2 regions of the Frondihabitans sp. VKM Ac-2883 genome follow, and region 2 is predicted to be linked to the other one. Evidence: predicted binding sites of a transcription regulator. Region 2 holds the regulator's gene; the other holds the start of a gene.

Region 1 (15,211 bases), on a different contig from region 2:
GTCATCGAGGATGTCGCCTTCGTCGAGGTCGTAGCCGATGCCGCCTGGCTGGGTCGGTGCCACTTCCAGGTTGAGCCCGGAATTGTCACCATCCACGATGCTCGAGATGGTGTTTCCTTCGGTGCCAGCCCGGGGAAGGTCGAAGAAGTCTCCGCCTGCGGCGCGTTCGGCTTCCGCCAGAGTCGTGGTGCGTGTTCCGCGCAGATCTGACGTGATGCCGATGTAGGAGCCGGCGGCCGGGTTGGAGGTGTCGTGCAAGACGAGCCGAGTGAAGTTATACGGCAGATCGTAGGCATGAGTCGAGGTGGACGCGTGAGCGCTGGTGGTCGCCGTGGCGATCAAGGAGGTTACGCCGAGAGTGGCGACGAGACAGAGCGCGGTCGTGCGGGGAAGAATCATGGGTGTGTCTTTCGTGGGGGGAAGGCCCTGCGGATTGCTAAAGTATATAGTTTAAATGTGAAATACAAAAATCAGGAGGATGCTTGGGGTAAGCATCCTCCTGATGGGCCAGCGTCTATTTGACGTTGATTGTGGTGTTCTTGCCCTCGCCGACGCTCTTCGGGGAGGGGCCTCGGTGGTTGATCGTGTTGTTGTCGCCCGTGGCGTCGATGGTGTTGACGGATGTGACGTCGATCGTGTTGCCCTTACCGAGGATGCCGATCGATTTGACGTTGTCGAGGTCGACGGTGCCACCATCTCCAAGGATCCAGACGGTGTCGCAGTCGCCCTTGAGGGTTTTCTTCTTTGTCTTGTCAACGTTGATGTGGGCGATGCCCTCGACGCACTTGTCGTTGTAACGGTCGGAAGTGGCGGCGGCAGGTTTGGTGCTCGAGGTGGTCGGTTCTGGGGTGCCGTCGCTCGTGGTGGCGCTGGCCGTGCAGCCGGTGAGCCCGGCCGTGACGCAGATAGCCAGGGTTGCGAGCAAGATCGGGGTCTTTGTCATGATGTGTCTTTCGTTGGAGGGCACCGGGCACCCCTCCGCGGGGTGCCCGGTGTTGGGTGTGAGTGAGCCGGGCGGCTAGTGCCGCGGGTGGCCTGGCATCACGGGCGCGGGGCGAAGCCGCGCAACTCGACGGTTTCCTCGTTCTGCCCGCCCTTGTCGGCGATGAAGTCCAGCGAGTAGACGTAGTCCTTCATGTTGGCGACGGTGAACTCCCAAACACCCGCGACGGTGGCCTTCGCGGTACCGAAGACCAGACCCTTGGTGTTCTGGATCGTCACGGTCGCGCCGGTCTTAGCCGTACCGGTGAAAGTGAACGACTGATTCTTGGCGTAGCCGTCTGAGGGGTTGGCGGGGTTCGTCAGCGACGTCGACATCTGGTTCGGTGCGAAGTTGCGGAGTTCGGTTTTCTTTTCGGTGGTGGTGCCTTTGTCGGCGATGAAGTCGAGGGAGTAGGTGTATTCCTTCATGTTGGCGTAGGTGAAGGCCCATTCGCCGGTGGTGGCGTTGGCGGTGGCGGTGCCGAAGACGAGTCCCTTGGTGTTTTGGATGGTGATGGTTGCTTCGGGCTTGGCGGTGCCGCGGAAGGTGAATGCCTGGTTCGGGACGTAGCCGTCGGATGCGTTGGCCGGGTTCGTCAGGACGACCTCGGTGCCGGTGGCTTCTTTCGGTGCGAAGTTGCGGAGTTCGGTTTTCTTTTCGGTGGTGGTGCCTTTGTCGGCGATGAAGTCGAGGGAGTAGGTGTATTCCTTCATGTTGGCGTAGGTGAAGGCCCATTCGCCGGTGGTGGCGTTGGCGGTGGCGGTGCCGAAGACGAGTCCCTTGGTGTTTTGGATGGTGATGGTTGCTTCGGGCTTGGCGGTGCCGCGGAAGGTGAATGCCTGGTTCGGGACGTAGCCGTCGGATGCCTTGGCCGGGTTCGTCAGAACGACCTCGGTGCCGGCGGGAGGAGTCTCGGGCTTGTCGCCGTTCACGACGACGGTCTCGCTGGTGGTGAGGTTGCCCTTCGACTTCTGAACGACGGTGTAGGTGTGCTTGAGTTCGCCGTCGACGCCGGCAACCTGCGCGGCCCACGTCCCGTTGTTGAGCCCGACGGTGCTAGCGAGCGCGGTGTCGTTGCCCTTTTCGAAGATCTCGACGCCGGCCTGGTACTGGCCGTCGCCGCGGAACGTGAGCGTGCCGCCGGCGAAGTCGGAGTCGTTGCGGGGCGCGGTGACCTCGACCCCGTTGCCGTAGTCGAGGGTGACGTCGGTGGAGCCGCCATCGGAGCTGTTGATCGACTGGGTGACCTCGAACGTCTGTCGGCCGGAGTCGGGGGCCTTGACGGGCGTCGTCCAGGCGCCCCGCGGGTTCGCGTACGTGGTCGTGACCTTGCCTTTACCGTCGACGATGGTGACCTTGGCGTTGGCCTCGGCGGTGCCCGAGAGGACTGCGTCGAACGCGGTGCCGCGGGTATCGAATGCGGCCTCCGCCGTGATCTTGTTGATCGTGACCATGATGTCGAAGTCCAGGTCGGCCTCAACCTGCTGGCCACCCTCGAACTGCTGGAACGTGACAGTGTTCTTGCCGAGCGACAGGCCGTCAACGGTGACCGTCGCAGTGCCGTCGTGGCCGAGGGTCTTCGTCTTGTTCTGGTACTGGACGGTTAAGCCTGGGGTTCCGGTGATCTCCACCTCGGCGGTCTGCGCCGCGAGGCTGGTCGACTTGACCGACGCGCTCAGCGGCGTGGTCTTGACGTCGACCGTGAATTCGGACGTGCCCAATGACTCGTTGGCATCGTCGAACGACTCGAGGGAGAACTTGTTGGCGCCGAGGTCGAGGTTGCGGACGTTCATGGTCCACTCGCCGGTGTCGGCATCCGCCCGAGCGGATTTGTTCGTCGTGCCGCCCGTGACCTGGACAAGGGAGCCAGGCTTCGCGTACCCCTTCAGGCTCGCGGTCCGGTCATACACATCGACGCTCGTTGCCTCGGCAGACAGCCTCTTCGGAGTCAGGCGGAATACGGTCTGCACCCCCTGGCGCATCGAGAGCGCGGTGATATGTTGGCCGCCCCCTCCTGTCCAGCCAACGGTCGTCAGCCCACGAAGGCCGAGGGCGGGCGTCGAGAGCGTGCCGTCCTCTGCTACCGCAAACTGCTGTCGAGCGTCGCCCTGACGGCAGGGAGCCTTCTGAAAGGCACCCTCGGGCATGTACCAGTTTCCTGTCGGCAAAACCCACAAGCATTCTCCGTTTTCAAAAACGATTGAGCCTTGCTCGCCAATCTTTGGGAATTTCGCCCATTCCAGGGCCGGGTTAGCATAGGCCTCCTGCGGCGTCTGCGACGACGAGACGCCGGACGGGTGGCCGGACAAGTAAGAGCTTCCGTCGTCGAAAATAAAAGGGAGGAAGCCCGGATGGTCAGCGGCCACCTTGGGCGCGGAGGCCTTGGTCTCCTTGGCGGGGGTGGGGGCCGCGTTCGCCGCAGCCCCCAGGGTGAGCGACGACGCGAGCGTCAGTGCGGCGAGGCCGAATGCGGCCCCGGTTTTTGCGATGGGCATACAAGGGTTCTTTCTTTCAGGCTCGGGCACGGCCGAGTGACAGATGTGTACCTGACATATTACACGAAACACAGCAGAATAAAAATATATGTGGCTAGGGTGTCTTACTGGGAGTGGCCACAATGGATCCTGGCGTCTAAACTTGAGTCTGATCCGCTCAAGTTCTTCGAAAGGGTAACCATGGCGAACATGCAGGGCGCTCCCGCCTCCGACGAGAAGCAGAAGTCGGCGCTCGAGCAGTACGGCGTCGATCTCACGGCGATTGCCGCGAGCGGCAAGCTCGATCCCGTGATCGGGCGCGACACCGAGATCCGCCGGGTCAGTCAGGTCCTCACCCGGCGTACGAAAAACAACCCGGTCCTCATCGGCGAGCCCGGCGTGGGCAAGACTGCAGTGGTCGAAGGTCTGGCTCAGCGGATCATCGCGGGCGACGTGGCCGACTCGCTGAAGGGCAAGCGGCTGATCTCGCTCGACATCTCGGCGCTCGTGGCCGGTGCCATGTACCGCGGCCAGTTCGAGGAGCGCCTGAAGGCCGTGCTCAAAGAAATCACCGAGTCGGATGGCCAGGTGATCACATTCATCGACGAGCTCCACACCCTCATGGGTGCGGGCGGCGGCGAGGGATCGGTGGCAGCGGCGAACATGCTCAAGCCGATGCTGGCCCGCGGCGAACTGCGGCTGATCGGCGCGACGACGCTCGACGAATACCGCCAGTACATCGAGAAAGACGCCGCCCTCGAGCGCCGCTTTCAGCAGGTGTATGTGGGCGAGCCGAGCGTCGAAGACACGATCGCTATTCTTCGCGGCCTTAAAGAGCGCTATGAGGCGCACCACGGCATCACCATCGCCGATAGCGCGCTCGTCGCCGCTGCTTCGCTCAGCAACCGCTACATCTCGGGCCGTCAACTGCCCGACAAGGCAATTGACCTCGTCGACGAGGCCGGCTCTCGCCTCAAGATGGAGATCGACTCGTCACCGCTCGAACTCGACGAGCTCTACCGCTCTCTCGCGCGGATGCAGGTCGAAGAGCTAGCGCTCAAAAAAGAGAAGGATCCCGCGAGCCGAGCTCGACTCGATGCTCTGCGCGACGAGATGACCTCCCGGCAGCAGACCTATGCCGACCTCAATCGTCGCTGGCAAGCCGAGAAAGCCGCCCTCCAGGGGGTCGGTGAACTCAAGGGCCAGCTCAATGACGCCCGCATCGAGCTTGACCGGGCGATGCGGGAGGGGCGCTACCAAGACGCCTCCAAGATCAACTACGAGACGATCCCCGAGATCGAGAAGAGCATCGCCGACGCCGAGAGCATCGAAGAGTCGGGCGACCGGATGGTCAACGATCAGGTCACCGACGCCGACATCGCCGAGGTTGTCGCCGCCTGGACGGGCATTCCGGTGGGGCGCCTGCTGGCGGCCGAGACCGAGAAGCTGCTGCACCTCGAAAACGAGTTGGGGCGGAGGATCATCGGGCAGCGGGAGGCCGTGACGGCGGTGAGTGAGGCCGTGCGTCGGACCAGGGCCGGGATCTCGGATCCTGATCGCCCGACGGGCTCGTTCCTGTTCTTGGGGCCCACCGGTGTGGGCAAGACCGAGCTGGCGCGGGCGCTAGCGGAGTTCCTCTTCGACGACGAGAAGGCGATGATCCGCATCGACATGTCGGAGTACGGCGAGGCACACACGGTGTCGCGGCTGCTCGGGGCGCCTCCCGGCTACGTGGGATACGAAGCGGGCGGGCAGCTGACCGAGGCTGTACGGCGGCGTCCGTACAGCGTTGTGTTGCTCGACGAAGTCGAGAAGGCGCACCCCGACGTGTTCGACATCCTGCTGCAGGTGCTCGACGACGGGCGCCTGACCGACGGGCAGGGGCGCACCGTCGATTTTCGCAACGTGATCCTGGTGCTGACGTCGAACATCGGCAGCCAGTATCTAATCGATCCCTCGCTCACGCCGGCTCAGAAAGAGGAAGCCGTACAGAACACGCTCCGGCAGGCCTTCAAGCCGGAGTTCTTGAACCGGCTCGACGACATCGTGCTGTTCACGACGCTGTCTCAGGACGACCTTGGCCAGATCGTCTCGCTGTACGTCGATCGTCTTGCTCGGCGGCTCACCGATCGCCGTCTCGAGCTTGCCGTCACTCCGGACGCTCGAGCGTGGTTGGCCGAGCGCGGCTACGACCCGATCTATGGTGCCCGCCCCCTACGTCGGCTCATGCAGAGGCAGATCGATGACAACCTCGCGCGGGCGCTGCTCGGAGGGGTGATTGTTGACGGCGACACTGTGCTGGTTGACGTCGAATCGGATGGTCAGTCGCTCACCGTATCGAGGCACGGTGCTGTCGAGCCGGATGCCGGCAGGCTCGACGACCTCCCCTCGTAGAGATAGAGGCAGACGGTCACCTGGCCGGCGATGCGGTCGCTAACGGGGCACCGATTGCGGCGTACGACGCCGGTGCCCACATGGCCGGATCGAGAACACGACGGCCGTCGACGATGGCGGTCACGCCGACGACGTCGGCGGGGGTCCAGTCGAGGTAATCACGATGGTCAGCCTGCACGATCGCTGCGGCCGCTGAGTCGCCGCGGTGGAACGGCTCGAAGCCGAGAGCACGAAGCTCATCATCACTGTAGAGCGGGTCGTGGACGACTGCTCTTGCGCCGACTGCGGAAAGGGCGTCGACGGTGTCGAAGACGCCGGAAAACGCGGTCTCTTTCACCCCGCCGCGATAAGAGGCACCCATCACGGCAACGGTAAGACCCGAGAGATCAGGTACGAGCGCCGAGAGCAGGCCGACCGCATGAACGGGCATAGCCGCGTTTCTCGCTCGCGCGGCTCGGACGATCGTTGCCTCGGGGTCGTTCCACAGATAGAGGCGGGGGTAGACGGGAATGCAATGACCCCCCACCGCGATACCTGGAGAGTGAATGTGGCTGAACGGCTGCGAGTTGCACGCTGCGATGACGCTCCTGACGTCGATGCCGGCTTTTTCAGAGAAACGAGCGAACTCGTTGGCCAGACCGATGTTCACATCTCGATAGGTCGTCTCGGCCAATTTCGCGAGCTCCGCGGCTTCGGCTGAACCAAGATCCCATACGCCGTTTGGCCGATCGAGGTCGGGTCGTTCGTCAAACTCGAGGACGCCCTCGTAGAAGTCTCGCGCTACCTTGGCGCCTGCATCGGAAAGGGCTCCGATGAGCTTAGGGTAGCGGCGGAGATCAGCGAAGACGCGACCGGTCAGAACCCGCTCGGGGGAGAACGCGAGGTGGAAATCGTCTCCCTCGCGGAGACCGCTTCCTTCTTCGAGCCGGGGGAGCCATCTGGTGCGCGTCGTGCCGACGGGCAGGGTCGTCTCGTAGGCCACCAGCGTGTTCGGGGTGAGGTTGTCGGCGATCGACGCGGTTGCGGCGTCCATCCAGGCGAAGTCGGGTCGGGCCTCCGAGTCGACGAAGAGCGGAACGACGACTACGACCGCGTCAGCCTCCGGGACGGCCGCGTCGTATGCGGTCGTTGCGATCAGGCGACCCGAGGCGACTGTCGAACGGAGTCTCACGTCAAGATCGGCCTCACCGGGAAACGGCTCGACTCCACGGTTGACGAGATCGACGACGGTGGACGAAATGTCGACCCCGACGACTTCATGGCCTCGCAGGGCGTACTGGACGGCAAGAGGGAGGCCGATCTTGCCGAGTCCGATGACGGCGATTTTCATGCGTACGCTCCTGTCGAAAGGGGGAGAAGGGACCGGGGATCGACGACCTCGTGCCGGGCTGCCGAGGCGATCGCGGCCTCGGCGACAACAAGCGCCTGGAGGCCGTCTCGCAGGGAGACTGCCTGGCTGGGCAGGCCGAGGACGGCATCGCGGAAGGCTTCGTGCTGCGCAAGGAGAGGTTCTTTCTTCTCCAGCGCGAAACGGGTAACCGTCCCTTCAGCGACTCCTCGAAAGGCTGCCACGGTGTCCCAGGAGGTCGACACGGTGCCGTTTTCGTAAAACGTCAGATCGGCGGTGAGAGTATCGGCGACGAATGTTCCGCGCGAGCCGGTGACGATCGTCAGTCGTTCTTTGAAGGGAGACAGCCAATTAACAAGGTGATTAGTCACGGTTCCGTCGGCGAGCCTGCCCGAGAACGCGACGAGATCCTCATGGGGGCGGCCGCTCTTGTAGGCGCTTTGCCCGAAAACGCTGACGAAATCGCTTCGGCAGAGCCACGCGGTGAGATCGATGTCATGCGTGGCGAGGTCTTTCACGACGCCGACGTCGGCGATCCTTGCAGGAAATGGGCCCTGGCGGCGCGTGGCCACTTGGAAAATCTCTCCCAGATCACCATTGCCGAGACGGCTCCGGAGTGATCGGAGAGCCGGGTTGAAACGTTCGATGTGCCCGACGGCTCCGACCAGTCCGCTCGACTCGAAGGCCTCGGTGAGGCGGAGAGCCGCCGTCGGAGTAGAAGCGACCGGCTTCTCAATGAGAGCGTGGATGCCGCACTCGGCCAGTTGGAGACCCACCGTTTCGTGGAGCGCGGTCGGAACCGCGACGACAGCGATATCGATTCCCTGATCGACGAGGGACGCGACCGACTCGTGGAAGGGGGTGGCCCCGGCGACGGAATGGGGATCACCACCCGGATCGGCTAGTCCGACTAGTTCGACGCCGTCCACCTGGCGGAGGACGCGGGCATGGTGGCGGCCCATCATCCCCGCCCCGACGAGGCCTGCCCGCAGAGGTCCGCTCATCGGCCGGCACCCGCGACATGCTCGACGGCAGTCACGATTCGCTCGAGGGCGTCGGGGCCGACACCGGGATGAATGGGCAGCGACAAAACCTCTCGTGAGGCGCGTTCGGTGTGGGGCAGGTCGAGGTCGAGGCCGAATGACGGCAGTCGATGCACGGGAGTGGGATAGTACGCGCCGGAACCGATGGCATGCTCTGTGGCGAGCGCCGCGGCGAACCCGTCCCGGTCGTCTTCAATGCGAATGGTGAACTGATGCCAGACCGCGTCGGCTTCGGGGGCGACCCGCGGGGGCACCACCCCTCGGAGGTTCTTGCAGAGGTAGTCGGCGTTGGCCCGGCGTCGGTCGGTCCAGTCGGCGACCTTCGTCAGCTGGACGCGACCAATGGCGGCATGTAGGTCGGTCATGCGGACGTTAAAGCCCACAATCTCGTTCGCATAGCGGGTCTCCATGCCTTGGTTGCGCAGAAGACGCAGGGTACGAGCGACGCCTGACTTGTTGGTGGTGATCATCCCGCCTTCGCCGGCCGTCATATTCTTCGTGGGGTAGAAGCTGAATGCCCCGATGTCGCCGAATGTGCCGACGAAGCGGCCGTTCCATTGCGCGCCGTGGGCCTGCGCGGCGTCTTCTATGACGGCAAGGCGGTGTTGCTTGGCGAGTGCGCCGAGGCGACTCATTTGAGCCGGGTGTCCATAGAGGTGGACAGGCAGAATCGCCGCGGTGCGCGGGGTGATGGCCGCCTCGACGCTGAGCGGGTCCAGGCAGTAGTGCTCCGGCTCGATATCGGCGAAGACCGGGGTGGCACCGGCGAGGCGGACGGCGTTGGCTGTTGCGGCGAACGTGAACGAGGGGACGATGACTTCATCGCCGGGGCCGACGCCGCTGGCGAGGAGGCCGAGGTGCAGCGCCGAGGTGCCCGAGTTGACAGCGATGGCATAACGCCCGTCAGAGAGGCGATCGGAGAACTCGGATTCGAATGCGGCTACTTCAGGCCCCTGCGCGAGTTTGCCGGAGGCCAGCACCGTGTCGACGGCACGCCTCTCGTCGACACCGATGGATGGCTGTGCTGCGGAAATGAAAGGAAGCGTCATTTCGAGACCTCCTCGAGTCGACCCTCGACGATGATGTGTCGGGTTGACGAGATCGGGCACACGAGCGAGTCGCCCTCGGCTACGAGCCGAACTCCGTGACGACCGACCCAGCCAATCTGCCGTGCCGGAGTGCCGGCGACAAGGGCAAAGTCGGGCACGTCTTGTGTCACGACCGCGCCCGCGGCGACGAGCGCCCACCGTCCGATCGAGACCGGCGCGACGCACACGGCTCCAGCTCCGATCGAGGCTCCGTCGTGCACGACAACTCCCGCCGTCGTCCAATCGGCGCCGGTCTTTACGATGCCGTCCGGGGTGATGGCTCGCGGTGCACGGTCGTTAGTGAGCACAGCTCCGGGGCCGACGAACACGCCTTGTCCGAGGGTCGCCGGATCGAAGAGGTGCGCGCCGTTTTGGATCTTGCAGTTGTCGCCCACGGCGACGCCGGCACCGACGTAGGCGCCGCGCCCGATGGTGCAATCGCCGCCGATGGAAGCGTTTTCGCGGACCTGTGCCAGGTGCCAGACATGCGTTCTGCCCCCGATCTGGGCGCTGGGATCGACGTCGGCCGTGGGATGAAGGGTGGGCAAAATGCCCAGCGGGTCGGGTTGTTGGAATGGGGTCGGGTTGGTGACCGGCATCGAAATTCCTCTGCTTGGAAGGGAGCGCCTCAATAGCGTTCCCTTACCATACGACATTTAAAATACAAATGAAAGAGAAGTCAGGCAAAAAGAAGACGCCACGACCCTCGGGGTCGTGGCGTCAGTCTGCTGAGAGCGAACTAGTCGCGACGCAGCACCAGACTGTCGAGCTCGAGGCGCGTGCGGGGGAGCGTCTCGCGCTCGGCCAGCTTTTCGGGGAGCTGGTCGGCGGGGGCGACGACCCCGACTGCACTCACGGTGACGGGCAGAAGGCGAGCGGGGAGATCGAAGGCCGATCGGAGGCCATCGACCTCGATGCCCGCCATCTGGTGCACGTGGAGGCCCTCGGCGTGGGCCTGAACCGTCAGTGCCGAGACAGCGAGCCCGAGGTCGTACTGGGCCCCGGCGCGAGCATCGCCCGCTTCGGACTCGGTTTCGGCGATGGCCACGACGAGCGCGGCGGCATTGCCCGCCCACAGCGTATTAAAGCCCATCAAGTTGGCGAGGATCGTGTCGAAGGTCGCGGTTCCGCGGCGCCCGACGATGAAGCGTCGCGGCTGCAGGTTCAGGGCCGACGGCGCCCAGCGGGCGGCCTCGAGCAGGGCTGTCACCTGGTCGTCTGAGACCGTGGCGGTCGGATCGAACGAGCGGGGGCTCCAGCGCTCGTCGAGAAGATCGACGAGAGGCACCGACGTCTCAGAGGTGCGAGCGGTGGTGGCGGACTGGTCTGTGGTGGTCATAGCTACTCCTGGATTAGTGAAGCGTGACTCCGCACCGTCGAGGAGAACTCATCTGCTGAACACCCTAGGCGCAGAATCTATGCCCGCGCATGGTTATGTCTCCCGAAGGCGCTCTCAGCCGCCAAGGTGCGAGACGACCGCCGAGTCGATCATCTGCTGGGTCACCGAGTAGAGCGCCACGACGAGGATCGCGGCCACCACAGGCAACCAGAAGGCGAGAATGCGCCGCGCGACGAAGAGCCCGGCGAAGACCGACGCGAAGACGGCGAGAGCGATCGGAGCGAACTCGGCGAGCACGTTGGCGAGGGCTGCGCCCGGCACCGACCCCTCGGCTGAATCGGCCCGAGTCAGTGCCTCGACGACATAGACCGCCACCAGGATGTACAGGATCGCCGTGAAGATCGCCGTGATCGCCACGTCGCCCGTGCGAAGGGGGCGTCGCCTCGGCTTGGCCGGACGCCCCGGGGCGACGGCCCCGGCGGGAAGCCCGGGGCTCGATGTTCCAGGGCTGGTAGCCGGCATGGGGATGCCCGGAGGATCCGACGGCTCGGTCACGAGAGCACGCCCAGTTCGCGACGGATCGACGCCACGAGTGAGTCGACGTCGTCGGTCGTCGTATCGAAGGAGCACATCAGTCGCACCTCGCCCGTCTCTCTGTTCCAGTCGTAGAACCGGTGTTCGGCGCGGACCGTCTCGATGATCGGTTTCGGGAGGACCACGAAGACCGCGTTGGCTTCGACCGCCTGCGTGATCGTGACGCCGGGGAGGTCGACGAGCGCGTCGCGAACGCGGAGCGCGAGGGCGTTGGCGTGCTGCGCTGACCGGAGCCAGAGATCACCCTCGAGGAGTGCCACGAACTGGGCCGACACGAAGCGCATCTTCGACGGGAGCTGCGCGTCCATCTTGCGGATGTACGTGATGCCCTCGAGACCCGCGTCGCTCAGCGAGACGACCGATTCGCCGAAGAGGAGGCCGTTCTTGGTGCCGCCGAACGAGACCGCGTCGACTCCGGCGTCGCGCGTCATCTGCTGGAGCGTGGCCCCGGTGCTCGCGGCGGCGTTGGCGATGCGCGCACCGTCGAGGTGCACCGTCATGCCGAGGGAGTGCGCGTGTTGCGTGATCGCCCGGATCTCGGAGACCGAGTAGGCCGTTCCCATCTCGGTCGTCTGTGTGATCGAGACGGCGAGGGGCTGAGGGCGCTGCTGGTCGCCCCAGCCGTAGGCCTGCCTGTCGATCAGATCGGGTGTCAGCTTGCCGTCGGGTGTTGGAACGGAGAGGAGCTTCAGCCCGCCGAGGCGCTCGGGAGCCCCGCCCTCGTCGGTGTAGATGTGCGAGGTCGATGCGCAGATGACGGCGCCCCAGCGCGGAACGAGCGCCTGTAGGGCGGCCACGTTGGCGCCGGTGCCTGTGAGGACGGGGTAGACGGCCGAGCCGGCGCCGAAGTGCTGCTCGACGAGTTCGCTGAATCGCGCCGTGTAGGGATCGGCGCCGTAGGAGGCGACGTGGCCGCCGTTCGCGTCGGCCAGCGCCTGAATGACCTCGGGGTGGGCGCCCGAGTAGTTGTCGGAGGCGAACGAGTGAAGTGCGGGATCGTGCAGAGGAGTCACCCGCCCAGTCTCTCTCACGAAGTGCGGGCCGACCTACTCGTTGCCCGGCGGGGTGGGCGCGGTCGCGGTCGGAGCCGGCTCGGTGTCTGACGTCGGAGGGGCGGCCGGCTCGTCGTTCTAAGGCGTCGCGGCGTTACCGTTGCTGTCGCCGGTTTTGTCGAGCTCGCCGTCGTGTTCACCGTCGGTCTCCCCGTCGCCGAGCGGCAGCGGGGTGGTGCGGGGACGGTATTCGGGCGTCGCTGCCGCGAAGGCGTCTCCGCCGTAAGCGGCGTTGATAGCCGATTGCAGGCCGCGCCAGATGTTCAGCCGCTGCACGTTCATCGCGCCGTAGGTGCCGTAGATGCGGTACTGGTTTTGGTGGCCCTCGATGTTGCCGACCCAGGAGGCCGTGACGACCTTCGATGAGCCGCCGACGAGCCAGGTCTGTTCGGCGTGGTCGGTCGTTCCGGTCTTGCCGAGGACGGGCACGCCGTCTCGCGGGTTGGCGGAGGTCGCCGTTCCTGAGGCGAACACGCCCTGCATAGCCACGGCGGCCTTGGCCACGACATCGGCGTCGATGACCTGCTCGCACTTCTTCGTCTGGCCGGGAAGGGTCGTGCCGGCGTCGTCGACGATCGAGTCGATGAACGTCGGTTCGCAGTAGGTGCCGCCGTTGGCGATGGCGGCGAAGGCCGCTGCCATGGTGAGCGGGGCGACGGTGTTGCCGGAGCCGATGACGGACGACGGATAGGCGGAGAGCTCGCCGCCGTCGGCGGGGTGGACGCCGAGCGACTTGGCGGTGTCGCGGATATCACAGAGGTCGAGCTTCTGCGCCATCGCGGCGTAGCCCGTGTTGATCGAGCGAATCGTGGCCTGGAGTGCTGTGACCGTGCCCGGGTTGCCGAAGTCGTCGTTCTTGGGGTCGAAGCGGGTGTAATCGGGAGCCCCGCAGGCCGTCATCGGGCTGAAATCGCGCGGAGTCGCATTGACGGTGTCGTAGAGACTGTGGCCCTTCTTCAGCCAGTCGAGAAGCGTGAAAGGTTTGTAGGTCGACCCGGGTTGGAAGCCGGTCGAACTGCCCCACTTCTCGTCGACGGCGTAATTGACCGCAGTGGTGCCGGGCCCGCCGCCCTGAAGGGTGTCGTCGAAGTCTTTGTTCTGGGCCATCACGATCACGCGGCCGGTACCCGCCTCGACGGAGGTGGCCACGGCGCCCAGCGCGTATCGAGTCTCGGTTTTGGGGGCATAGGTGTCGACCAGCTCTTTCGCCTTCGCCGTGAGGTCGAGATCGAGCGAGGTGTGGATCTCGTACCCGCCGAGTCGCCAGTTGCGGTCTCGCTCGGCGGCCGACTTGCCGAGGGCCGGAAGCGTCTTCACGACACGGCGGATCAGGTCGCACCACTGCTGTGCTCCGGCCTCCGTCACTGCCATGCAACCCTGTGTCGCGGGGGTGAGATGGACGTACGAACCGATGCGCGCCTTCAGGGCTTTCGAGAGCGACGCATTCGACATCATCTTCTCCTTCGCCATCGACCGGAGGATCACGTCGCGCCGAGCCTTATTGGCCTTGTAGTGCTTCGGTGTGGAGAGGTTGCGGCTTTCGGGGTACTGGACGATCGCGATGAGACTGGCCGCCTCGGCCGGCGTCAGCGTCTTGGCGCTCTTGCCGAGGTAGTGCTGGGCCGCCGCCTCGACGCCGTACGCCTGATCGCCGAAGTAGGCGATGTTGAGGTAGGCGAGCAGGATCTCTTTCTTGCTGTATTTTTTCTCGAGGCCGATCGCGAGCTTCATCTCGGCGATCTTGCGAGCCGTCGACTTCTCGGTGGCTTTCGCATAGGCCTTTTGACGGGCTTTCTCTGTGTCGAGCGACATGGCCTTCGCCACGAGAATGTTGCGCACCAGCTGCATCGACAGGGTCGAGCCGCCACCCGCCGACCCGAGCTCTTTCGTCGCCAGGCTACCGACACCCGCCCGGACGAGGGAGTTCAGATCGACGGCACCGTGCTCGAAGAAGCGCCGGTCTTCACCCGCGACCGCGGCGTTCTTCAGGTTTCTGGAGACGTCGTTCCACTCGACTGTTACGCGGTTCTCGCTATAGAGGGTGGCCAGCGGCACCTCCTGGCCGCCCTTGTGGGCGTAGACGACGTTGCGCTGCTGCAGTTTGCCGATCTCGATGTACTCGGGGATCTGATCGAAGGCGCTAATCGCACCCGAGGCTGCTTGACCGGCCACTGCGACGCCGGGCGTGATGGCGACGCTGACGAGGAGGCCGGCCACGGTGCTGAGGGCAACGATGCCGAGCAGGGCGGTGAGGGCGCGACGTAGTTGCGAGGTGGTGACTGCCATAGAGAACATGGTATGTCACACCTCATACATCGAGACTAGAGCTGTCGAGATTCGAGCCAGGTGTTCAGGATCCTGACGAATTCGACGGGGCGCTCGACGCTCGGCAAGTGGGCCGAGTCGGGAAACCGCGCCCCCGACGAGTCGGGGACGGTCGAGAGGAGGTACTCGGTCGCGGCCAACTCGCCCGAGAGGTCGTGCTCGCCGACGACGATGAGCGCGGGCAGCTCGATGTCGACGGTGCGGTAGTAGGCCGGCGACTCGAGGGGGACGGGCTTGGGCGCCTCGGTCAGGTGCGGCAGATTGGCCGCATTGAGTGCGTAGGCCTGCTCGAGAAAAGCGGGTTCGAGTTCGATCAGGTCTCGCGTCGGCCCCGTGGCCCAGAGCTCGGCCTCGACGCGGTTGAGTTGCGCGTGGTCTCCCGCTGCCAGCAGGGCGTCGAGTTCGTCGAACAACTCGTTCTCGCGCTCGGTCATCTCGACCTCCGGAAAACCGCTCGGGACCGACCCGACAGTGACGAGGCCGGTGAAGCGGTCGGGGTGCTCGACGACGGCGTCGATCGCGATCCGGCCCCCTCGGGAGGCGCCGATGAGGGTGGCCCGGTCGATGCCCGC
Region 2 (15,211 bases):
CGATGCTCGACGTGTCGCTCCGCGCCGGCGTGCTCGCGCTGCTCGAAGACCTCCGCGAGAAGTGGGGCGTCAGCCTGCTCTACATCACGCACGACCTGCTCAGCGCGAGGCTCATCACCGACAACATCATGGTGCTGCACGACGGCGCCGTGGTCGAGCGCGGCGAGACCGCCGAAGTGCTGCAGCGACCGACCGACGCGTACACGGTCGCGCTGCTGGACGCCGTGCCGAACCCGGCGCGAGCGCACGGGACCACGTGACCCTGTCGGATCCTCGTCTTCTTCCCGTTTCCTCCCCGAAAGGAGCACCCGTGCTCACCTTCCCCGATGGCTTCCTGTGGGGTGCCGCCACCGCGGCGCACCAGATCGAAGGCAACAACGTCAACAGCAACTGGTGGGTGCACGAGCACACACCGGGCACCTCGATCGTCGAGCCCTCGGGCGACGCGGCCGACAGCTACCACCGGTTCCGCGACGACATCCGCACCCTCGCGGAGCTCGGGCTGAACAGCTACCGGTTCAGCATCGAGTGGGCCCGCATCGAGCCCGAGCGCGGGTTCGTCTCGCGAGCCGAGCTCGATCACTACCGCCGCATGGTCGACACCTGCCACGAGTTCGGCATCGAGCCGATCGTCACACTGATGCACTTCACCGTGCCGCGCTGGTTCGAGCGCGACGGCTTCTGGCGGGCGAGCGACGCGGCCGACCTCTTCGCCCGCTACACCGAGGCCGCCCTGCCGGTCGTGTCGGAGGGCGTGCGCTACGTCTGCACCATCAACGAGCCCAACATCGCGGCCATGCTCGCCGGGGGAGAGGACGCGTCGAACCTCGTCGCTCATGGCCTGCCCGATCCCGACCTGCAGGTGGCCGACGCCCTCCTGGCCTCGCACAAGCGCTCGCGGGAGGTGCTGTCGCAGGTGTCCGGCCTGAAGACCGGCTGGACTGTCGCGACGCAGGCGTTCAAGGCCGTCGACGAGCCCGGCGCGGCCGAGAAGCTCCGCGAGTACGCGTACCCCCGCGACGACTGGTACCTCGAGAACGCCCGCGGCGACGACTTCGTCGGGGTGCAGGCCTATACGCAGACGTTCATCGGGCCGGAGGGCCCTCGCCCTGTCGCCGAGGGGCTCGAGACGACGCTGACCGGCTGGGAGTTCTATCCGCCCGCCGCCGCCGAGGGCATCCGCGCCGCCTGGGAGCTCAGTGGGCACGTGCCCGTCATGGTCACCGAGAACGGCATCGCCACGGCCGACGACGACCGTCGAATCGCCTACACGCAGGGAGCGCTCGAGGGCATTCACCAAACGATCGAGGAGGGTGTCGACGTTCTTGGATATCAGCACTGGAGTGCACTCGACAACTACGAGTGGGCCTCGGGATTCCGGCCGACGTTCGGGCTCATCGCCTGGAACAAGGAGACGTTCGAGCGCACCCCGAAGCCGAGCGCGCACTGGTACGGCGAGGTGGCGAAGGCGAACGCGATGGGCTGAGACCGAGCGGGGCTGACCTCTCAGCGTTTCGGCATGTAATATTTGTATTCTCTTTTTCGACCGTGCCCCGATCGCGAGGAGAATGCAGTGCCGAACCCCGCCCGCCCCACCAAGCTCGAACGCCGCGAAGCCGCCCGAGAGCGTGCCCGAGCCGCCATGGCGGCGCAAAAAAAGCGCGAACTTCGCCAGAAGCTGCTCGTCCGATCGGGCATTCTCGTCGGCATCGTGGCGTTCGTCGCCGTGGTCGCGCTCGTCATCGTGACCGGCATTAAGCCGGCGGGGCCCGGCCCGCGCAACATGGCGAGCGACGGCATCGTCATCGGCAAGGGGCTCGTGGCTGAGCGCACGGCAGCCCTCGCGGCCGGCCAGGAGCCCACCCCGACGACGACGCCGTCGACTGACAAGGTCGCTCACATTCGCCTCTACAGCGACTTCCTCTGCCCCAACTGCGGAGCGTTCGAGCAGCAGAACGGCGGCTACATCAAGGGTCTCGTGAAGTCGGGCGGGGCGACCATCGAGTACCACCCGATCGCGATCCTCGATCGGGCATCGATGGGCACCGACTACTCGACTCGAGCGGCGAACGCTGCCGCCGCGGTCGCCAACTACTCGCCCGACTCGTACTTCGCGTTCAACGAGGCTCTCTTCGCGGCCCAGCCGGCCGAAAACTCCGCGGGTCTCTCCGACGCTCGACTCAAGGCGCTTGCCGGCGACGTCAAGGGAATCGACCACCTCTCCAGCATCGAGAAGGCCATCGACGACCGCGAGTTCGCGGGCTGGGTGGCCGATGCCACCTCGCGCGCAGGCGACAACGCGATGCAGGGCAGCGACCTGAAAAAATTCATCGGAACGCCCACCGTGATCGTCAACGGCAAGTCCTGGGACGGCACGAAGCTCACCTTTACGGAGTTCGTCACCGCCGCGATCTCTGACTCCACGAAGAACTAGCCGTCACCGCGGCACGCCCGCCCGCCTCGATCGGCGTCAAATTTGATGCCGCGCAAAACGTCTCGACGGGGGTGCCACCTCCCGCGAGTGCGGCGGCGACACCTGGCGCCGACCGACGTATTCCTCGGGTCGACGAATGCCGCCAAATGTCGTCCGATAGGCAGCCCGCCGAGCATTTGGCGGCACTCGGCACGCGGCCCGCGACGCGGCCAGCGCGGCCGGCCCGGCCGGCCCGGCCAGCACCGACCCAGCGGCTCAGTCGATCGCGCGCTGAGTCGCGTGCACCCGAGTCATGAGCACCAGCCCGACAGTGAGCACGATGGCGATGCCGATCGCCCCGAACCGGGTGTCGCCGGTCAGCGTGACGAACAGCGTGAACAGGGCCGGCGCCATGAAGCTGACGGCGCGGCCGGTCGTCGCGTAGAGCCCAAATATCTCGCCTTCGCGCCCGGGCGGGGTCACCCGGGCCAAGAACGAGCGGCTCGACGACTGGGCTGGGCCCACGAACAGCGAGAGGAAGAGGCCGCAGGCCCAGAACCCCGCCTTGCCGTCACCGACGAAGAGGATCGCGACGGCCGCCACCACGAGACCTCCGACGCACACGACGATGATCGTCTTTGCGCCGAGGCGGTCGTCGAGGCGCCCTGCCAAGAAGGCCCCGGTGCCGGCGACTACGTTTGCGGCAACGGCGAAGTAGAGCACCTCGGTCGGCGTGAAGCCGAAGACTACCGCCGCGATGATCGCGCCGAACGTGAAGACGGCCGCGATGCCGTCGCGGTAGACGGCGGAGGCCGCCAGGAAGAGCAGCACCTGCGGGTTCTTGCGGTAGAGCTCGGCGATCGTCCGGCCGATGCGTCGGTACGAGCCGAGCACGCTCAGGCGGTCCCGGGCCGGGCCGGTCGGCGGCATCTCCGGAACGGCGAGAAACAGCGGCACGGCGAACAGGGCGAACCAGGCCGCCGAGGCGAGGATCGCGAATCGCACCGTCCACACGCCGCCGGCGATCGATGAGTCGAGGCCGAGCAGTCCCGCGTGCCCCTCGACACCGAAGCTCTGGATGAACAGCACGAGCAGGATCACGAGCAGCACGATGCCGCCGAGGTAGCCGGCGCCCCATCCCCAGCTCGAGACGCGCCCGACGTTCTTCGGGGTCGACACCTGCACCAGCATCGCGTTGTAGTTGACGTTCGCGAACTCGATCACGACGCTGCCGAGAGCCAGCAGGCACGCCCCGAGCAGCAGGTACGAGGGGATCGGCGCCACGAACACCATCGCGATCATGACCACGATCACGATGCCGGTGTTCACGCCCAGCCAGAGCTTTCGCTTGCCGGTTCCGTCGGAGCGCTGTCCGAGGAGAGGGGCGAGCAACGCGATGAGCAGCCCCGCGACGGTCAGTGCCGTCGACACGACCGAGGCGTTGTGCGCTTTCGCGGCGACCAGGGCCGCGTTCGAGGCGTTGGAGCCGGCCGCCGCCACGATGTCGGGGGAGACGAACGAGTTGGAGGCGAGGTAGGTCGAGAAGACGAACGTGATGACGATCGTGTTGAATCCCGCCGAGCCGGCGTCCCACAGCGCCCACGAGACGATGCGCCGGCGCGGAACCGGGGTGGTGTCAGCCAGCGTCGCCTGAGTCATGTCGCGACGATATCCCGTCGGGGAGCCAGGGCGCTACCGCGGCCGGATGAACGGTGTCGGCGACAGCCCACCGGCGCGGAACGCCCCGGCGTCATTCTTCGGGGATGGCGACGCGTGTCGTCGACTCCCCGTCGGAGGCGAGCACGGTGGCGACGGAGTCTCGGCCCTCGGGCAGGAGCCGGGCGACCACCCGGCCCCCGGTTGCCGCGTCGAGGTGCTCGACCACCACCGACTCGACGCGTTCACGCACGCTCTCCGATACCTCGGCCCCGTGACGGTCGTCGAGCAGCGACACGTCGATGCCGCGGGCGCGAGCCCGGGTCGCCGCGTCCGTCACGCGAGTCGTCGCCAGGTTGCTGGCCCGGAGCTGATCCCGCAGACCCGCTTCGACGAGCGCGAATGCCTGTCGGTCGTCCTCGGTGATCCGCTCCGCCGAGAGGAGCCGTTCGAGCGCCGGCGTGGCCAGGTGTCGCAGCTGCTCGAGGCGGGTGTTCTGCTCTTCGAGGGCCGCGGTGGCCGCCGCTTCGGAGCGCACACGGCTGAGCTCGATCCGCTGTAGTCGCCGGATCGCCCTCCTGGTGCGGCTGAGCAGGAGCGAGAAGAGCCAGACGACGAGCACGAGGGCGGCGGAGCGGATTACGAAGCCGATACCGGCGGCCGCCCCTCGTCCGACCTCGACGCTCCAGACGATCGTCAGGCCGGTCATGATGCCGAAGCCGATCCAGGTCCATCCCGGCCGGCCCCTCAGGGTGAGCAGGAACAGCACAAACGACACCGCGCCCCAGTGCCAGGTCGCCCAGCCCGGCCAGCCCCGGTCCGGCAGGTTCCAGGCGTTGAGCGAGCCGAGCGTCGTCAGGCCGACCACGACGAGCGTGAGCCGCAGCGGGAAGGGCTCTTCGGCCGGCAGCGTGACGAGATAGCCCGCGAGCAGAATGCACGCGAGGGCGACCAGCGTCAGGGCCGGCACGGTGTCCTGCGGGAGGCCGTAGAGGGCCACGGCGATGTGGGTCAGCGCGAACAGGCCGAAGAGGAGAGTCGTCGCGGCCCCGGTGAGGCGGAGGAACGACGGAGCGCTGGTCGTCACGAGGTCATCTCCGACCGCCAGCCGATCGTCACCCGGGTGCCGGTGCCGCGCCCGCTGTCGACGTCGGCATAGCCGCCGGGCAGAGTGGACATGCGGTTCAGGATGCTGACACGCACCCCGAGGCGCTCCGGCGGGATCCTTCGGCTGTTGAATCCGACGCCGTCGTCTGTCACGCCGATTTCGATGCCCGAGGTCGCCGTTCGCACGCTGACCCGTCGTGTGACCTCGGCTCGACCCTGCCCCGCATGCCGGAGGGAGTTGCGAAGGGCTTCCGCTGTCGCCTCGAGAAGCGCCTGAGCGATGTCGGAGGGAATGCGTGCCTCGTTGACCGACATCTCGAACTCGATTCCACTCGACTGCGACGAGACCGACGATCGAAGTCGCCCGACGAACTCGTCGCCGCTCAGCAGCTCGCTCGGCGGGAGGGCGTCTTCGCTCAGGGTTGCGAGCGTGGTCGCGGCGAGAGTGCGGAGCGCCGGGGTCGGCACGTCGTCGGCGCGGGAGGCGATGAGCAGAGCCGACAGCACGTGATCGTGCACGAGAGCATCGATGCGGATCCGCTGCTGCACCCGGGCGGTCGTCTCCGCCTCCCGGGAGGTCTTGATCTGCGCGGCGGCGGCGGCCTCGTCCAATCGGCGCGCGCTCGATCGGCTGACCAGGGTGATCGCGACGAAGACCGTGTCGAAGAACGTGTTGTAGAGCAGGTCGAGCCCCGCGACCGCGAGCCCCTCGTCGGGCGCTGTGAGTGAGCGGATCACGCCGGAGGTGATGCCGGTCACGACGACGTACGGCCAGATCGTCCGTTGGCGCGCCCCGATGGCGAGAGCGATTGCGGGAATCGCCATGAGGTCGTTGGTCCACGGCGAACCGTCGTCGGGCAGGGGTGGCCGCGCGAAGAGGGGGAAGGTGACCATCACGGCCAGGAACACGAGCGCGTACGCGCCGGCGATCCGATTCAGGATCCGAAGCGGCAACCAGAGAGACGTCGTCGCGAGCACGACCGGGCCGCCGGCCGCGAGCAGGTAGGCGACGAGGGCCCACCCGTGCTCCATGGCTTCGATCTGAGCCGCCGCTTTGCCGAAGCCGACTCCGAGATACACCAGCCCCCCGATGCCGATTGAGAGGTAGATGATGCGGAGGACGCGGCGTTCCGCTTCGCCCGCGTCGTCGAGGGCCGATCCGCCGCGAGGAGCCGGGGCCGTCACTCTCGGCGCGCGGGCAGGTCGCCGCCGATGAGGCCGTCCTCGGCGGCGCGCCGGTGCAGATCGACTTTGGTGTGGGCGGGGCGCCCGGCGTTGGCGTACTTCGCCCGGATCCTCGAGACGTAGTTGGCCACCGTCGACTTCGAGAGGCCGGTCAGGTAGGCGACCGACTGCGCTTTCTCGCCGGAGGCGTAGAGCGCGAGGATCTCTTGCTCGCGGGCGCTGAGCCCGGCGTCGGCGAGCCCCGCGTCGCCGTCGATCGCGGCGGCCCAGTCGAGGCCGGCGACCGTCTCGCCGCTCGCCGCCGCGCGGATCGCCTCGACCAGTTCGTCGACGGGCTGCGACTTGCGGACGATCCCGAGCACACCCGCCTTCGCTGCGTCGCGGATGGCCTGCGGGTCTTCTGCCGCGGTGAGGATCAGCACGTCGATCCCTGCCGCGGCAAGCTGACGGATGTTGTCTGTGGCGCTCGAACCGTCGCCGAGCCGGAGGTCGAGCACGACCAGGTCGACCGGGGCGGCCACGAAATCGAGTTCGCGGACGGTTGCGGCCACGGTCACAACGTCGATGTCGGCGTACTGTCGCAGAAGTTCGGCGAAGCCGACGGCGACGATCTCGTGGTCTTCGACCAGGGCGACGCGCAGCACGGGAAGGCGCAGGCTGTCGGCGATTTCGGTGCGGTCGGCGGGCATCGGGTTGCTCATCGGTCCTCCTGCACGAAGTCTAGGGTTCGTCGATTTCGGAGAAAACCCCCAGCTCGGTGGGTATACCCCCCGTTCGGGTGCCAGCACATGTGATTCTGTCGAACTGAATGGGTTGGTGCGATTCTGATCTCGTCGGAAGAGACGCCGACCTCGATGCCCGAATCATCGAGACGCTCAGAGGGGCTGCCGCGCCAACTGTGGGGAAACCGATCGACCGGCCGGGGGGCCACGGTCCGGATCCCTACGTCGCGGCAGCCCTCACCCGTCTCTCGGCAGACCGCCGACGGGGAGCATCGAATTCGTCCGCTCTCGCCCGCTCGCAGGCTTTGATAGTCGCCGCGCGGAGGCCTCGGGTCACCCGGTGCCGCGATCGGTCTCGACGCGGAAGTAGACCCAACCCTGTCAAAAGGGCCGCTCCGTCGCCGGAGCGGTCATCCGACTTTTCTTAGAGTTGAGTCCACGTTGCTCAAGTTTTGACCATTCAACTTGACGTGGAGAAGTCGATGCGTAAACTTGAGCCAGTCGGACTCAACCCCGATCCTCAGATTTGTTCGGCTGCCTTGCGCAGCACCCGCACGACGAAGGAGAACAGCCACATGGCACGTGCAGTAGGAATCGACCTCGGTACCACCAACTCGGTGGTGGCCGTCCTCGAAGGTGGCGAGCCCACCGTTATCGCCAACGCCGAGGGTCTTCGCACGACCCCCTCGGTCGTGGCGTTCACCAAAGACGGCGAGGTGCTGGTCGGTGAGACCGCCAAGCGCCAGAACGTCACCAACGTCGACCGCACCATCGCGTCGGTCAAGCGTCACGTCGGCACCGACTGGAAGGTCGAGATCGACGACAAGAAGTACACCCCGCAAGAGATCTCGGCGCGCATCCTCGGCAAGCTGAAGCGCGACGCCGAGCAGTACCTCGGCGAAGACGTGACCGACGCCGTCATCACCGTCCCCGCCTACTTCAACGACTCCGAGCGTCAGGCGACGAAGGAGGCCGGCGAGATCGCGGGCCTCAACGTGCTTCGCATCATCAACGAGCCGACCGCCGCCGCTCTCGCCTACGGCCTCGACAAGGGCAAAGAAGACGAGCTCATCCTGGTCTTCGACCTCGGTGGCGGAACCTTCGACGTCTCCCTCCTCGAGGTGGGCAAAGACGACGACTTCTCCACCATCCAGGTGCGCTCGACCTCGGGTGACAACCGCCTCGGCGGCGACGACTGGGACAACCGCATCGTCGAGCACCTCATCAAGAAGTTCAAAGACGCGAACGGCGTCGACCTCTCGACCGACAAGATCGCCAAGCAGCGGCTCAAAGAGGCCGCGGAGCAGGCGAAGAAGGAGCTCAGCTCCTCGACCTCGACGAGCATTCAGCTCCCGTACCTCACGCTGACGGCAGAGGGTCCGCTCAACCTCGACGAGACGATCTCGCGCTCGCAGTTCGAGCAGTGGACCTCCGACCTTCTCGACCGCACCAAGAAGCCGTTCAACGACGTCATCAAGGAGGCCGGCGTCAAGGTCTCCGACATCTCGCATGTTGTGCTCGTGGGTGGTTCCACCCGCATGCCCGCCGTGACCGAGGTCGTCAAGCAGCTGACCGGTGGCCAGGAGCCCAACAAGGGCGTCAACCCTGACGAGGTCGTCGCCGTCGGAGCAGCCCTCCAGGCCGGCGTCCTCAAGGGAGAGCGCAAAGACGTCCTCCTCATCGACGTCACGCCCCTGTCGCTCGGTATCGAGACCAAGGGTGGCGCGATGACCAAGCTCATCGAGCGCAACACGGCCATCCCGACCAAGCGCAGCGAGACCTTCACCACGGCCGACGACAACCAGCCGTCCGTAGCGATTCAGGTGTTCCAGGGCGAGCGCGAGTTCACCCGCGACAACAAGAACCTCGGCACCTTCGAGCTCACGGGTATCGCTCCGGCGCCCCGCGGCATCCCGCAGGTCGAGGTCACCTTCGACATTGACGCCAACGGCATCGTGCACGTGTCGGCGAAAGACAAGGGCACCGGCAAAGAGCAGTCGATGGTCATCTCGGGCGGCTCGTCGCTGTCGAAAGATGACATCGACCGCATGGTCCGCGAGGCCGAAGAGCACGCAGCCGAAGACAAGGCCCGCCGTGAGGCGAACGAGGTCCGCAACAACGGCGAGCAGATGGTCTACTCCATCGAGAAGCTCCTCAAGGAGAACGACGAGAAGCTTCCTGCCGATGTGAAGACCGAGGTCCAGGCCGACGTCGACGCGCTGAAGACGGCTCTCGCCGGCGACGACGAGGCGGCCATCAAGCCGGCCGTCGACAAGCTCTCCGAGTCGCAGCAGAAGATCGGTCAGGCGCTCTATGCGTCCGACCAGGCCTCCGCTTCGGCACCCACCGACGAGCAGCCGGCTGATGGCCAGGCTCAGGGCGACGACGAAGACATCGTCGACGCCGAGGTCGTCGACGACGAAGACGACAAGAAGTAGCCGATGGTTGACGAGAAGAACGGCGCTCCCGACGAGGAGCCCACCGTGCCCGCCGCCGATCAGCCGCAGCCCGGTGAAGCGACTCCCTCCGAAGACGGCGGCACCGCCGACGTCGACGGCGCGGAGGAGCTCATCGAGGCCGAGGGCCCCGATGTCGAACTGAGCACCGAAGACGAGGCCATCCTCGATCAGGCGTCGGTCGACCTCGTGGCTGACATGCGCCAAGACATGCTCCGTGCTCAGGCCGAGCTGGTGAACTTCCGCAAGCGCGTCGAGCGTGACCGCGAAGCCAACCGCGACGCCGTGATCGCCGAGGTCGTCCGGGCGGTACTGCCGGCCCTCGACGACCTCAGCCGTGCCGAGCAGCACGGCGACCTCGCCGACGGGCCCATGGTGGTCATCGCGCAGAAGCTCCGCGGCGGGTTCGACCGCTTCGGGCTGACGCAGATCGGTGCCAAGGGCGACGTGTTCGACCCAAAGATCCACGAGGCGATCGTCCAGCTCCCGACGGCCGACGTCACGGTCAACACCGTGGCCGACGTCATCGAGCCGGGCTACACCCTCGGTGACCGAGTCCTTCGGGCGGCCAAGGTCGCCGTCTCGGTCCCGGCCTAACACCACCAGCACTACCGGCGGCGGGTCCCCTCGGGGGCCCGCCGCCCATACTTGGAACCAGCAGACTTCTGAAACACACGAAAGGCGGCGCCCCTTGGCCAGCCAGGATTGGTTCGACAAAGACTTCTACGCCGTTCTCGGCGTCTCGAAAGACGTCACCCCGGCCGAGCTCAAGAAGGTCTACCGCAAGCTCGCCCGCAAGTACCACCCCGACTCGAACCCGGGCGACGCGGCGGCCGAAGCGAAGTTCAAAGAGATCTCCGAAGCCCACTCGGTGCTCTCCGACGCGGAGCAGCGCAAAGAATACGACCAGATCCGCGCCATGGGGTCGGGGGCCCGATTCACGGCCGGTTCCGGCGCTCAAGGCGGTGGCGGTGGCGGTTTCGAAGACGTCTTCGGCGGCATGTTCGGCCAGCAGGGCGGCGGTCGACGCACCTCGGGTGGCGGCGGTGGCGGCTTCGAAGACATCTTCAGCGGGATGTTCGGCGGCGGCGGCTTCGGGCAGACCTCGGGCGGCTACCGCGGCTACGGCGGGCCCACCAAGGGTCGCGACATCGTCGCCTCCACGACGCTCGATTTCCGCACCGCCATCGGAGGCGACACGATCACTCTCACGCAGGCGCAGGGCAAGCCGATCAAGGTGCGCATCCCCGCGGGCGTGCACGACGGCCAGAAGATCCGCCTCCGTGGCCGCGGAGAGCCGAGTGCCGACGGCGGCGAATCCGGCGACATCGTTCTGACGGTGGCTGTGCGACCGCACCCGATCTTTGAGCGCGACGGCCTCAACCTCCGTCTCGACGTTCCTGTGACCTTCGCCGAGGCGGCGCTCGGGGCGACCATCGAGGTTCCGACGCTCGGTGGCGAGCCGGTCCGGCTGCGCGTTGCTCCGGGCACCCCGAGCGGGCGCGTCCTGCGAGTAAAGGGGCGCGGCGTCGATGCGAAAGACGGCAAGGGAGACCTGCTGGCAACCGTGCAGGTCGCGGTTCCCTCGCACCTCAGTGACCGGGCTCGCGAGGCCGTCGAGGCTCTGGCCGAGGCGCTTCCCGGCGAGAACCCCCGGAGCGACTTGCTCGATCGAGCGCGTCAGTAGCGACCACTCCTGCAGCAGAAGTCCACCGAACCGATGCGGAGGCCCGCCATGGATGAACACTCCCCGATCTTCGCGATCGCGGTCGCGGCCGAGCTCGCCGAGATGCACCCGCAGACGCTGAGGCAGTACGACCGACTGGGGCTCGTCACCCCGACGCGAACAGCCGGCAAGTCTCGGCGGTATTCGATGCGCGACGTCAATCAGCTGCGGGAGATCTCGAGGCTGAGCGGTGAGGGTGTCAGCCTGGAAGGAATCAAAAGGATCCTCGAGCTCGAGAATCAGGTCACCGCACTTCAGTCGCGGGTCCGCGAGCTCGAATCGGCTTTGGCCGACGAATTGCTCAACCGGCCGGGGTCGCGTGTCTTCGCGGCATCGCAGCACGGGGGTGCCGTTCCCCTTCGGCATGGCGCCCGGCCTCAACGCCCCACAGCAGTCGTCCTCTGGCGCCCGCACGGCTGATCCTGCGAGCATGCTCTGATGAAGGTAGCTCAGCTGCCGAGTGGTCCGGTCGCGGTTCCCCCGCGGATCGACGAGCTCGCGGCCGGTGCCGAGATCACGCCCGTCTGGCTCAACGAGGTCGGTGGTCTGACGTTCCAGCTCGGTGACGGAGCGACGCGCCGATTCGCGAAGTGGGCACCTCGCGGCCGCGGTCTCGACCTCCGCGCCGAAGAGGAGCGCCTCGGCTGGGCCGTCTCCTACACCCCCGTGCCGAGAGTGCTGGCCTCGGGTCGCGACTCCGATGCCGACTGGCTCGTGACGGAGGGGCTCCCGGGTCGCAGCGCCGTCGACGCACGGTGGCGTGCCGAGCCGGAGCGCGCGGTCGCGGCGTTGGGCACGGGCCTGCGGCGGCTGCACGACGCGCTGCCGGTGGACGAGTGCCCGTTCGACTGGTCGGTCGAGATGCGACTGGGGCGGTCTGAGAAGGCGACCACGAAGGATCCTGCGCTTCTCCCGTTCGGCCCCGTCCCTTCCGTCGATCGTCTCGTGGTCTGTCACGGCGACCCGTGCGCCCCCAACACCCTCATCGCCGATGACGGGAGCTGGGCGGGCCACGTCGATCTGGATGCGATGGGAGTTGCTGACCGCTGGGCTGATATCGCTGTGGCCACGATGAGTCTGGAGTGGAACTACGGCGCAGGTTGGGACGATCTCTTTCTGCAGGCCTACGGTGTGAAGCCCGATGGGCAGAGAACCGCGTTCTATCGCTCTCTCTGGAACGGCACCTGAGATCGACACCTAAATCAGCCCTAGGTATGAATATCCGAAATACTATCGAGCCTAGGATCGAGCTATGACCCTGACGCAGACAAGTCCCGCGGTCCAGAACCCGACCCAGACCCGATCTCCGGGTGCCGGCCGCACCCCGGTTCGCCGCCTTACCTTGGCCGTGGCGCAGGCCTACTTCGTCGCCAATGTTGTCGCCTGGATCGCCCTCTGCGCTCTGGCGATCGCTGGCATCCTCGTTGTGCGCCAGCCCCTCGACGCGATCGACGTGGTCGTCGCACTCCCGCTGGGGCTAGGTATCGGCACTGTCTGGCTGGGCGGGCTCCGCGCCTACGCGTTCTTCCTTGCCCGCCGTCCTCTCCGCCGGGCGCGAGCCGCGTCGGTGCCTGAGTCGTCGGGTTCCTCGTCTCGGGTCGCATTGCTCTACTGCACGGCCGACGACGTCAACCCTGAGGCTCTTCGCCTCTCGGCCCGGCAGACTCACGACGACGTGACGGTGGTCATTCTCGACGACTCCTCCTCGGTCGACGCGCGTGCCACCGTCGATCGTCTCGCCATCGAACTGGGTGCGCTCGTCGTTCGGCGTGAGATCAAGACGGGCTTCAAGGCCGGCAATCTCAACCATTTCCTTCGCACCGGACCGCGGTTCGAGCACTACGCGATCCTCGACAGCGACGAGATCCTGCAACCCACCTTCGTCGAGCGGGCGCTCGATCACTTCGCTGCGGGTGGCGCGGGCGACCCCATCGGCGTCGTCCAGGGTCGCCATGAGGCGAAGGTGGGCGACACCCAGTTCACCAGCGAGTTCGCGCCCATGCTCGGCACCCATGTCGCCACGAACCAGCTGTCGCGTTCGGCGGTCGGCTTCTCGATGTTCATGGGTCGCGGGGCGCTATTGAGCGATGCCGTCGTTCGCGCCACCGGCGGGTTTCCCGAGGTCGTCGCCGAAGACGTCGCGTTCACGATCCAGGCACGCGAGGCCGGGTTCCGCGTGAAGTACGCCCCCGACATCGTCAGCGTCGAAGACTTCCCGATCGACTATCACGCCTTCAAGAAGCAGCACGGCAAGATGGTGCAGGGGGCCACAGAGCTCATTCGCCATTTCGCGCTACCGGCTCTCCGCTCGAGAATGAGCGCGGCTGAAAAACTCGACCTCCTCGCCGAGCTCGTCATGATCCCGCTCGGTTCGCTGCTCGGCATCCTCCTGTTCGCGACCTCGCTCGTAACTTCCTCTCTCGGGGTTCCGCTGTTCTCCCCGTGGGTCGGCTTCGGGCTCGCGGTGAGCGGCCTAGCGCCACTCCTGCCGGAGGCGATTCGCCGCACGAGTCGATCAACTCCCTGGACCGGAGCAGTCTTCCTCAGCCGCGCTTTCGCGCTCTACAGCTCGATGTTCTGGACCACCCTGCGCTCGGTCGTCCACGTCGTCATCGGGCGTCGCGCCCTGTTTGTGATCACGCCGAAGCGTCGATCGGCTGCGGGCTGGCGGGCCACCGTCTTGGCCGACCTGATCGTGGCCGTAGTGGCGCTCGCTGTGTCTTTCGCCCTCTCGGGGTCGTTCGCGCCGGCGATGACGGCCGTAGCGGCTGCGGCTGCTGCGATCTATCTCACTCGCTTCAGCGGGCGGGCGGTCGTTACGAGCTGACGCGCTGGGGTTCCGGGCTTGTGACGGGCAGCTGGTGCAGCCTCTCGGCGGCCAACTCCGCCGCTATCGCGTCTCCGGCCTCGACGGCAGACCGCAGATCACGGAACGACTGCGCGAGGTCAGCCCAGTTGAAGATGCGCACCAGGTTAGGCAGGCGCAGTTTGAAGGCCAGGCCTGCGCTCGTGTCGTGGCACAGCTTGATCAGGTGCGAGTTGCCGCACTGCTCGACGAAGAGGTCGAAGGTTGCCAGAGTGTGCACGTTGAGAGCCGGAACATCACGGCGCTCGAGGTCGGTCAGGCACGAATCCAGAGAGTCGAGGATCCGCGCCCGCACGTCATCCACGAGAAGTGGCGTGGCGAGGCGCACGGCCCCGCCGAAGATCACCCCGAGCGTCTGCACGACCTCGAAGGCCTCCTCGGGCCGCGGCGACGCGACCCGTGTGTAGCGGTTCGGCATCACCTCGATCAGGCCAGCGTGTTCGAGATCGTTCAGGGCCTCGCGGATGGGGGTGCGCGAGCAGCCGAGCCATTCGGCGAGTTCGTCGTCGGACAGGCGCTCGCCGGGAGTGAATGTGCCGTCGAGGATTGCGCGTCTGATCTCGTGGCGAATTTTGTCGCGCATGAGCATGCGCGGGCTGGAGGGGGAGCTGACGATGGGGACAGGCATGACTCTCTCCTGGTCAAGGTGCGAATGATCTGTTCACTCTTCTAGCCGGCTGTATATCTGTCAAGTACTTCATTAAGAATGCAGAATAAGAAGTGAACGGCAACTCCGAGGCGACCGAACGGTTCGATACCGCCGCACGACGGCCGGGCCATGTCTCGACAGGGCTGCCTAGTGCTCCTAGAGTTCACCCATGAAGAAGGTGTCAGGGGCTGTCTCTCATCCTCTCGTCGTCGAAGAGCCGCTCGTCCTCACCGGCACAGCGTTGCGGGGTGCTCTCGTCTGTGACGGAGGGTCGCTCGATCTTCGGGGTGCCGTGGCCGACAAGCTCACGATCGAACCGGGTGGTTACGTCTTGCTCAGCGGCACGTGCACCGGCTCGATCGTCGTCCATCCGGGCGCTCTGCTTGAGATTTCAGGCACGGTCACCGGCGAGATCACCCGCAACGACGGCG

Evidence for each region. The regulator HspR, encoded in region 2, represses chaperone genes until heat shock. The targets are predictions, from matches to a motif close to AAGTTGAGTCNNNNNGACTCAACTT.
Region 1: the regulator HspR is predicted to act here: its motif matches at 3,617-3,641, upstream of ITJ49_RS06265 (ATP-dependent Clp protease ATP-binding subunit).

What each region holds. Positions count from the first base shown of each region.
Region 1 is NZ_JADKSF010000002.1:555,674-570,884, reverse strand. It holds partial or broken gene ITJ49_RS06280 (hypothetical protein) at 1-399, opposite strand, end outside; gene ITJ49_RS06275 (DUF3060 domain-containing protein) at 515-943, opposite strand; gene ITJ49_RS06270 (hypothetical protein) at 1,042-2,892, opposite strand; gene ITJ49_RS06265 (ATP-dependent Clp protease ATP-binding subunit) at 3,658-5,850, shown strand; gene ITJ49_RS06260 (nucleotide sugar dehydrogenase) at 5,867-7,180, opposite strand; gene ITJ49_RS06255 (Gfo/Idh/MocA family protein) at 7,177-8,202, opposite strand; gene ITJ49_RS06250 (DegT/DnrJ/EryC1/StrS aminotransferase family protein) at 8,199-9,290, opposite strand; gene ITJ49_RS06245 (acyltransferase) at 9,287-9,928, opposite strand; gene ITJ49_RS06240 (nitroreductase family protein) at 10,069-10,668, opposite strand; gene ITJ49_RS06235 (hypothetical protein) at 10,783-11,223, opposite strand; gene ITJ49_RS06230 (low specificity L-threonine aldolase) at 11,220-12,275, opposite strand; gene ITJ49_RS06225 (transglycosylase domain-containing protein) at 12,393-14,600, opposite strand; gene ITJ49_RS06220 (alpha/beta fold hydrolase) at 14,636-15,211, opposite strand, start outside.
Region 2 is NZ_JADKSF010000007.1:1,888-17,098, reverse strand. It holds gene ITJ49_RS13100 (ABC transporter ATP-binding protein) at 1-260, shown strand, start outside; gene ITJ49_RS13095 (family 1 glycosylhydrolase) at 311-1,486, shown strand; gene ITJ49_RS13090 (thioredoxin domain-containing protein) at 1,574-2,434, shown strand; gene ITJ49_RS13085 (MFS transporter) at 2,690-4,072, opposite strand; gene ITJ49_RS13080 (hypothetical protein) at 4,164-5,156, opposite strand; gene ITJ49_RS13075 (sensor histidine kinase) at 5,153-6,361, opposite strand; gene ITJ49_RS13070 (response regulator transcription factor) at 6,358-7,062, opposite strand; gene dnaK (molecular chaperone DnaK) at 7,659-9,521, shown strand; gene ITJ49_RS13060 (nucleotide exchange factor GrpE) at 9,525-10,136, shown strand; gene ITJ49_RS13055 (DnaJ C-terminal domain-containing protein) at 10,231-11,226, shown strand; gene ITJ49_RS13050 (heat shock protein transcriptional repressor HspR) at 11,275-11,685, shown strand; gene ITJ49_RS13045 (aminoglycoside 3'-phosphotransferase) at 11,704-12,453, shown strand; gene ITJ49_RS13040 (glycosyltransferase) at 12,518-14,092, shown strand; gene ITJ49_RS13035 (GntR family transcriptional regulator) at 14,082-14,759, opposite strand; gene ITJ49_RS13030 (hypothetical protein) at 14,950-15,211, shown strand, end outside.